Regions from separate parts of the Deferrivibrio essentukiensis genome, predicted to be linked through region 2. Evidence: predicted binding sites of a transcription regulator. Region 2 holds the regulator's gene; the other holds the start of a gene.

Region 1 (4,439 bases), on a different contig from region 2:
GCTTCTTTCTTTTCAGGAATTTCTGTAATTGTAGCCTCGGTAGTAATCATAAGGCCTGATACTGAAGCAGCATTTTGTAATGCACTTCTTGTAACCTTAGTAGGATCGATTACACCGGCTTCAATCATATTTGTATATTCTTCAGTAGCTGCGTTAAAACCAAAAGCAACGTTATCATTCTGAACTATCTTATCAACAACAATAGAACCTTCAAATCCTGCGTTTTCAGCAATCTGCCTAATTGGATATTCAAGAGCTTTTCTGATAATCTCAACACCAATTTGCTCATCACCAACAAGCTTTAAGTTATCAAGTGCAGCTCTAGCTCTAATAAGTGCAACTCCACCACCAGGAACTATACCTTCTTCCACAGCAGCCTTAGTAGCATTAAGAGCATCCTCTACCCTTGCTTTCTTTTCTTTCATTTCTGTTTCAGTAGTAGCACCAACTTTGATTACTGCTACACCGCCAACAAGTTTGGCAAGTCTTTCTTGAAGTTTTTCTCTATCGTAGTCAGAAGTTGTTTCTTCAATCTGCTTTTTAATCTGGTTAACTCTTGCCATAATGTCGTCAGAGCTACCTTCACCTTCAACAATTGTAGTATTTTCTTTATCTACAACTATTTTCTTAGCTCTACCAAGATCTTCTAACTTAACATTGTCAAGCTTGAGACCAAGGTCTTCACTGATTACCTGGCCGCCGGTAAGAACAGCAATATCTTTTAACATCTCTTTTCTTCTATCACCAAAACCCGGAGCTTTAACAGCAGCACAGTTTAATGTTCCTCTTAGCTTGTTTACTACAAGTGTTGCAAGAGCTTCACCTTCTATATCTTCAGCAATGATTAAAAACTGAGCGTTTTGTTTTGCAAGCTGCTCAAGTATTGGAAGAAGATCCTTCATGCTAGTAATCTTCTTTTCACAGATGAGGATATAAGCATTTTCAAGAACAGCTTCCATTGTGTCAGGATTAGTTACAAAATATGGTGATAGATAACCTCTATCAAACTGCATACCCTCAACTACATCAAGAACAGTATCAGTTGATTTGTTTTCCTCAATTGTAATAACACCATCTTTACCAACTTTATCCATTGCATCAGCAATAATATCACCAATCTCTTTATCATTATTTGCAGAGATTGTACCTACCTGAGCAATCTCAGTTTTATTTTGAATTGGCTTTGAAATTTCTTTTAATTTAGCTACAACAGCTTCAACAGCCTTATCAATACCTCTTTTAAGCTCCATTGGGTTTGCACCGGCTACTACGTTTTTCATACCTTCTCTGTAAATAGCTTGAGCCAATACAGTTGCTGTTGTAGTACCGTCACCGGCAACATCACTTGTCTTAGATGCTACCTCTTTAACCATTTGTGCGCCAAGATTCTCAATTGGATCTTTAAGTTCGATTTCTTTAGCAACAGTAACACCATCTTTAGTTACAAGTGGTGAACCGAATTTTTTCTCAATAACTACATTTCTACCTTTTGGTCCCAAAGTGACTTTCACAGCGTTAGCAAGCTTGTCAACACCTCTTAAAATAGCCTGCCTAGCCTCATCACCGAAAGTTATAGCCTTTGCCATAATCTATCCTCCTTAATATTATTAATTATCCAATAATTCCTAAGATATCATCTTCTCTCATAATGAGATATTCAACGCCGTCAATCTTAACATCTGTACCGGCATATTTGCTGAAAAGAACCTTGTCACCTACTTTTACAGTAAGCTCGACCTTGGTCCCGTTGTCCAACACTTTTCCCGGACCAACAGCGATAACTTCACCTTCTTGTGGTTTTTCCTTTGCAGTATCAGGGATAATAATTCCTGAAGCTGTTTTCTCTTCAGCTTCAATACGTTTAACAAGTACTCTGTCCTGAAGTGGCTTAATGTTTGCCATTTTGACCTCCTTGATATTATTTATATTAATGTTATTAGCAGTCATCTATACCGAGTGCTAACAGTACTTATATATATAAATTACAGTCGAAAAAATCAAGAGTTTTTTTTATTTCATTTTCTCAATTTTACTTTTGCAATTTTATATTTTTTAGATACAATTTATCATGTCCAACAACTTAAAAGAACCTTACAAAATTGTATTTGGCGGTTTTTTTGCACTGTTTCTTGCAATGGCTGTAGGAAGATTTGCATTCACACCTATCTTGCCAATCATGCAGTCAAACTACGGCTTTTCAAATACCATTGCAGGAAATATAGCCTCAATAAATTACCTTGGTTATCTCTTAGGTGCAATACTTTCAAAGTATGTTAAAAATAATAATACTCAGTATGCAATATATAAAGTCAGCTTGATAATATGCATATTGTCAACTGCGGCAATGGCCTTTTCACACACTATATTTTCATGGTATTTTTGGAGATTTATCATAGGCATTGCCAGCGGATTCCTAAATGTACTTGGGGTAGCTTTTGTTCTTCAGAGTCTTGCCTTGCTTGGAAAATCCCATATTTCAGGTTGGATGTTTTGTGGTGTAGGGACAGGGATTGCACTGACAGGCATAGCAGTCCCAGCCCTTAGCACAATACTAACTGCTGACCAAATATGGTTAGGGCTTTCTGTATTAAGTATTATACCATTTTACTTTGGTTGGACTGCCGTTAAAAAGGTTGAACTACAACATAATCTATCAACAACAGCATCAAATGATAAAAACCCTATGATTAGGAAATTATATATCTCATATTTTTTAGAAGGTTTTGGTTACATAATTACCGCAACATTTATTGTAAGCATACTGACAAAAACACTTAACTCTATTTACGCTGCAAATGTTTCATGGATATTAATCGGAATATCTGCTGCTGTTACCACACTGATTTGGCCTAAAATATCAAATAAATTTGGTGCCCACAAATCTTTAATTACAGCTTTTTTAATCCAGAGTGTTGCAATAATACTCCCTCTAATGATACCAAATACTTTTGGCTATATCATCAGTGCTATCGGCTTTGGAGGAACATTTTTAGGAATTGTTGCTATGACGCTAAGTTACGGCAGGGAGATATCACCTCAAGCTTCAAACAAAGTAATTGGAGATTTGACTATACTTTTTGGGATAGGGCAAATAATTAGCCCTGTTATCGCAGGTTACCTTGCCGACATTTATGGAAACTTTAACATATCTATCATAATCGCGTTCTTTTCAGTGATTTTGGCAGCTATCATCCTGCTACCAATGGAAAAATTTAGGAGTGGGCAAAAACTTCAATCAAAATAATAAAGTTAATCAGAATCAGTAATAAGGTTAAAGCCCATTTTCTGTAGTTTTTTGGAGGGCCGGCAATATATTCTTTCCAATCGCCATTTTTGACCCTTTTTGCAGTCAATTTAATTAATGGCTTTACAAAAGGGTGAGCGGTAAAAACTCTTGCATACTTTACACTTCCATCGGCCAACTTTACAGGTAACAACTCCTCTCTATAGTAAGTAAAAAAGGAATATACCCCTTCATAATTTCTCAATTTTATCATTGTATCCTTATCTACTTCAAAAAGCTCACCGTGAATGTCCCTACCATTTTTAGATTTAGTGACAACAGGATATCCAGAATTGGTCTGATACATTTTCCCTTTTATACTTCCATTACCCAAAAATACTGCATTTTTAAGATACTTCTCATAACCTATAAAACCACGCATGAGAGTACCATATGTAAATACAGTAAATGTACTACTTTCCATTCATGCTCCTATTATTGAACAGTTGTACTGATAAAGATCCTTTATTTTTAAAATTATAGCCTCTTTGTATTTTATTGGAAGGCTTTTTTCAAAATCAAGCCCCTTTTTTAATATTTCAAACATCTTATCAGCGTCAATCTTTCTATAATCGGGATTTTCACCCCATTTTTCAATATTGTGAGAAAAAGGGAGTATTTCATCAAACTGAAAAAGATTCTTAAACGCAATAAAAACAAAAATCGAGGGTTCATACACACCTCTTTTTACAAAATCTCTACAAAGCCTCATATTTGAAAACTCAATCGTATCAACCCATTTTCCATCATTTTTCCTCTTCCTACTTAGAAAAATATCCTTCATATTCTTTTCCATTATCCTTGCCTCAAAAACCTTTGAGCCAAACCTGATAAATTGACCTGTACACATAAGGATAAACAGAGATTCTTCAAAACCTATCTTAGGTCTTCTAAAGCCATCATTTGGAGATTCCAACGTAATATGCAAGCTATGAGGCCTTACCGGAGTGAATCTCACAGCTTCTTCAATAAGTTTTGAAGCAAATTGGGGACTATTTGTAAGTGGAATAGAAGAGGCTAATGTGGAATCAGGTCGAGTAAATGTATATTCCAAAAATCCCCCCTTTTTAATGAGCTGTTTAAAAGGCATTTCCGAATCAATATACGCCCCAAATCTCCACAAAAATTTTTTTAGGTGGTAGTGGTGATATTTGGA
Region 2 (4,439 bases):
TGCAGTTGAAAGCTCGTGTTTAGCCTTTTCTGCAGCCTCTTTCAAACGCTGTAATGCCATTTTATCATTTTTAAGATCAATTCCATTCTCTTTTTTAAATTCATCAATTAACCAGTTTACAATCCTTAAGTCAAAGTCATCCCCACCAAGGAAAGTATCACCATTTGTAGATTTTACTTCAAATACACCATCACCAAGCTCAAGTATTGAAATATCAAAAGTACCGCCGCCAAGGTCGTAAACTGCTATCTTTTCATCCTTTTTCTTATCCAATCCATAAGCAAGTGCTGCTGCTGTCGGCTCGTTTATAATTCTTAACACATTGAGCCCTGCTATTTTCCCTGCATCCTTAGTAGCCTGACGCTGAGCATCGTTGAAATAAGCAGGCACTGTTATTACAGCATCTGTTACTGTTTCTCCGAGATACTCTTCAGCAGTCTTTTTTAGTTTTTGCAATATCATAGCAGAAATCTCTTGTGGGGCATACTTTTTACCCTTTACCTCTACCCAAGCATCATTATTATCTGATGGAACTATCTTATAAGGAAGTATCTTCTTCCCTTTTTCAACCTGGTCAGAGTCAAACTTCCTACCTATCAACCTTTTAATACTAAAAATAGTATTTTCCGGGTTTGTAATTGCCTGCCTTTTTGCAAGCATACCTACCAATTTTTCTCCGCTGTCTGTAAATGCTACAACAGAGGGTGTTGTGGCCATACCTTCTGCATTTATAATTACCTTAGGCTGTCCACCTTCCATTACTGCGACAACTGAGTTTGTAGTACCTAAGTCGATACCGATTACCTTTGAACTGTTACCCATTTGAGTCCTCCTTCTCTATATTTTCTACTTTATTTACTCTAACCTTTGTGGGTCTTATAACCCTGTCATGTAGAGTGTAACCTTTTTGCATGACAAGCGTAATAGCATTATTTTTATGATTATGATCTGCATCTAACATTAATGCATCATGCAAATTAGGGTTAAATTCATCACCTATGTTTGTTTCAATCTCTTTAGCACCATATTTAGCCAAAGTATCCTTAAACTGCTTAAGTGTAAGCTCCACCCCTTCTTTTAAAGCCTTTATCTCTTCTGACTCTTTAATATGAGACAGAGCCATCTCCAAATTATCGATAATAACTAAAAAATCTAATATTATCTGTTGATTGGCATATTTTAACTTTTCCTCTGTCTCTTTTGAAAGTCTCTTCCTAAAATTATCAAGCTCAGCGGCAAGTCTAAGAGAATGTTCTTTTTTCTCTTCAACCTCCTTTTTTAATGATTCTATCTCTTTTTTTAACAAAATTTTCTCAGTATCCTCATTTTCATCAATTACTATTTCTTCCTCTTGAATATTTTCTTCAGGAATGCTTTGTTCTTCTTGAAAAGCCTCATCCCTCTTCTTTTTACTCATCAGCTCCTCCAATTTTATTCATAAGTTTTGACATTATTTCAGCAGTATAATCTACTATTGGTATTATTTCCGGATATCGCATCCTTTTTGGTCCAATTACTCCAAGTGTCCCAATTACATTTTCATCCCTTTTATAAGGCTTAGCAACAAGGCTTATATTCAGATTTTCATCATTAATTTCAGAACCGATGAAAATTTTTACTGTCGGCTCATGGATACATTTATCAATAATTTCATATATCAAGGTTTTTTCTTCAAAAAAATCAAGCAAGTTTTTAAGGCTATCGGCATCCTTAAATTCAGGCAAGCTCAGCACATTTTTAGTACCATAAATTACCAACTCTCCACCAAAATCATGTGTGAACAAATAATCACCGGCTATCTCTTTTGCTTTTTCAGCCACCTCATCAAACTCACTTTTTTTAGAAGCAATATCCTGAAAAAGCTTATTTTTTATATCCATCAAGCTTTGATTTTGAAAATGTGTATTTAAATAGTTAGAAACCTTTTGTAAATCTGATTCAGTATAATTTTCACCTAAATTCATAATTAAATTATGGACTATACCTGATTTTGTAACAACTATACAAAGTACCCGTTCACGGTTAAGTCTTAAAAACTCAATATGTTTCAGGTACATACTGTTTATTTTAGGTGAGACTACAAAACCTACTGAATGAGAAACTTCGCCAAGCTTTTTGCTAATCTCTTTAAAAAGAAACTCCATATTTAAAGGACTTACATTCTCAATCTCTTTTATCTTTTCTATCAAACCCTTATTAAATGTAACAAACTGGTCAACATAGTATCTAAACCCTTTGTCAGTAGGAATCCTTCCTGAAGATATATGAGTCTGAGATATAAAACCTTTTTCTTCCAAATCGCTCATTATATTTCTGATTGATGCAGGACTAAGGTTTAAGTCACTGTTTTTAGATATAAATCTTGAGCCGACAGGTACGCTGCTGTTTATATACTCATCAACAATAATCTTTAAAACCTTGGCCTCTCTATCTGTTAGCACGCTAGCCCTCACCAACCTTATTTATTAGCACTCTCTTCCGCCGAGTGCTAATCTAAAGATATAAAGAGAGCTTATTTTTGTCAAGATAAATTTGGATTAACTTCTAACTATTTTTGAACACTATTTTTAGATTTTTAATTTGAAACTTAAGTTGAAATAACAAAAAAAGGCGGGTGAATTACCCGCCTTTAGTTGTTTAAAGACCTACAACATTTATAGCTGCCGGACCTCTGTTTGTTTTATCAATGTCAAATTTGACCCTTTCATTCTCTACTAAAGACCTAAAGCCTTCTTTTTGAATTGAAGTATGATGTACGAATACGTCCTCTCCATCTTCCGTAGTAATAAATCCGAATCCTTTTGAATCGTTAAACCATTTTACTGTTCCTTTAAACATTGTGCTACCTCACTTAAATTTTGTCTGATTGGGGCATAAAAAAAAGCCGCACAAGGTATGTACGGCTTAAGTTCTCTTTTAAACTGCTACACAACCAAATCTTATGGTTAAGATACAGTATTTAAACTTAATAGCAAGCATTATTTTTAAAATAAATAAAATAATTTAAATATAATTAAATTACTCTTTACCATTAATGAGTAACATATTACAAAAATTTTAGATTATCTTTTAAAAGATAATATTTAGTCATTATTTTCACTTTTTTCTATCAAAAATTCCCATCTTTCTATCTTATTTAATATTTCCTCTTCTATTTTTTCAAGCTCACTTTGATACTCCGCTAACTCGGCATAATTAGTCCCACCTGCAGCAAGTTTGGCTTCCAGCTCTTCTTTTCTTTTTTCAAGCTCTTCAATTTCAACTTCAATAGTCTCAAACTCTTTCTTCTCCAAATATGTAAGTTTATTTTTGTTTGATTTTTGTTTTACTGCACCTTTACTGTCATTTTGTGACTTACTATCAGATTTTGACCGCTTTTCAGATTTTTTGGCAATATAATCGGTAAAATTTCCTGGAAATTCATCGATATTGCCATCTCCATCAAATATAAAAAGGTGGTCAGTTACCCTATCCATAAAATATCTGTCATGAGAGATAACTAATAAACACCCTTGAAAATTATCCAGATAATCTTCCAAAACTGATAATGTTTTTATGTCTAAATCGTTTGTTGGTTCGTCCAAAATAAGAAAATTGGGATTTTTCAATAGAAGAAGCACAAGGTGTAGTCTCCTCTTTTCTCCCCCTGATAATTTTGAAACAGGGGTATGGTGCATATTTGATGGGAATAAAAACATTTCCAAAAATTTTCCGGGAGAAATAAACTTTCCATCAGGAGTATCGATAACCTCTTTTTCCTCTTTGATAATATCTATAATCCTCTTATCAGGGTCAAGTGCTGCACTATGCTGATCAAAAATAGCAAATTGTGTATTTACCCCTTTTATAACATCCCCTGAATCTGTCTTTTCCATTTCAGTAATTAGTTTAATAAAGGTAGATTTACCGGCACCATTTGGCCCTACAATACCAAGTCTTTCATTGTGCTTGAAAGTATAGCTGAAGGGCTTAATGATTTGTTTACCATCATAACTTTTGGAAATATCTTTAATTTCTAATATTTTATTACCAAGCCGCCTTGACTTGCTTCTAAATTCGGTTATGGTTTCTTCAGTAAAGGAAGGTTTTTGCTGCAACTCTTCAATTCTTTCGATTCTTGCTTTTTGTTTAGTTGTCCTTGCTCTTGCCCCTCTGCTAAGCCACTTTAGCTCATTTCTCAATATATTTTGTATTTTGAGATTTTCCCTTTTTTGTGTATCAATCATTTCACTTTTCTTCTCTAAATAAAAAGAAAAGTTTCCATTAAATTGGTAAAGGGTTTTGTTATCAATTTCTAAAATTAAGTTACATACATTGTCTAAAAAGTAGCGGTCATGAGTTACCATGATAATTGTTTTTCTTGTTTTAACTAAATATTCTTCAAGCCAGCAAGTAGTATTTATGTCGAGATGGTTTGTAGGCTCATCTAATATAAGTAA

Evidence for each region. The regulator HrcA, encoded in region 2, represses chaperone genes, less so after heat shock. The targets are predictions, from matches to a motif close to TNTTAGCACTCNNNNNNNNNGAGTGCTAANA.
Region 1: the regulator HrcA is predicted to act here: its motif matches at 1,935-1,965, upstream of groES (co-chaperone GroES).

The regions. Positions count from the first base shown of each region.
Region 1 covers NZ_JAJAFU010000001.1:159,625-164,063, reverse strand. Annotated here, with positions in the region: gene groL (chaperonin GroEL) at 1-1,589, opposite strand, end outside; gene groES (co-chaperone GroES) at 1,612-1,902, opposite strand; gene LF845_RS00805 (YbfB/YjiJ family MFS transporter) at 2,069-3,244, shown strand; gene LF845_RS00800 (gamma-glutamylcyclotransferase family protein) at 3,213-3,707, opposite strand; gene LF845_RS00795 (hypothetical protein) at 3,708-4,439, opposite strand, start outside.
Region 2 covers NZ_JAJAFU010000012.1:50,443-54,881, forward strand. Annotated here, with positions in the region: gene dnaK (molecular chaperone DnaK) at 1-822, opposite strand, end outside; gene grpE (nucleotide exchange factor GrpE) at 815-1,417, opposite strand; gene hrcA (heat-inducible transcriptional repressor HrcA) at 1,410-2,441, opposite strand; gene LF845_RS07235 (cold-shock protein) at 2,638-2,838, opposite strand; gene LF845_RS07240 (ABC-F family ATP-binding cassette domain-containing protein) at 3,084-4,439, opposite strand, start outside.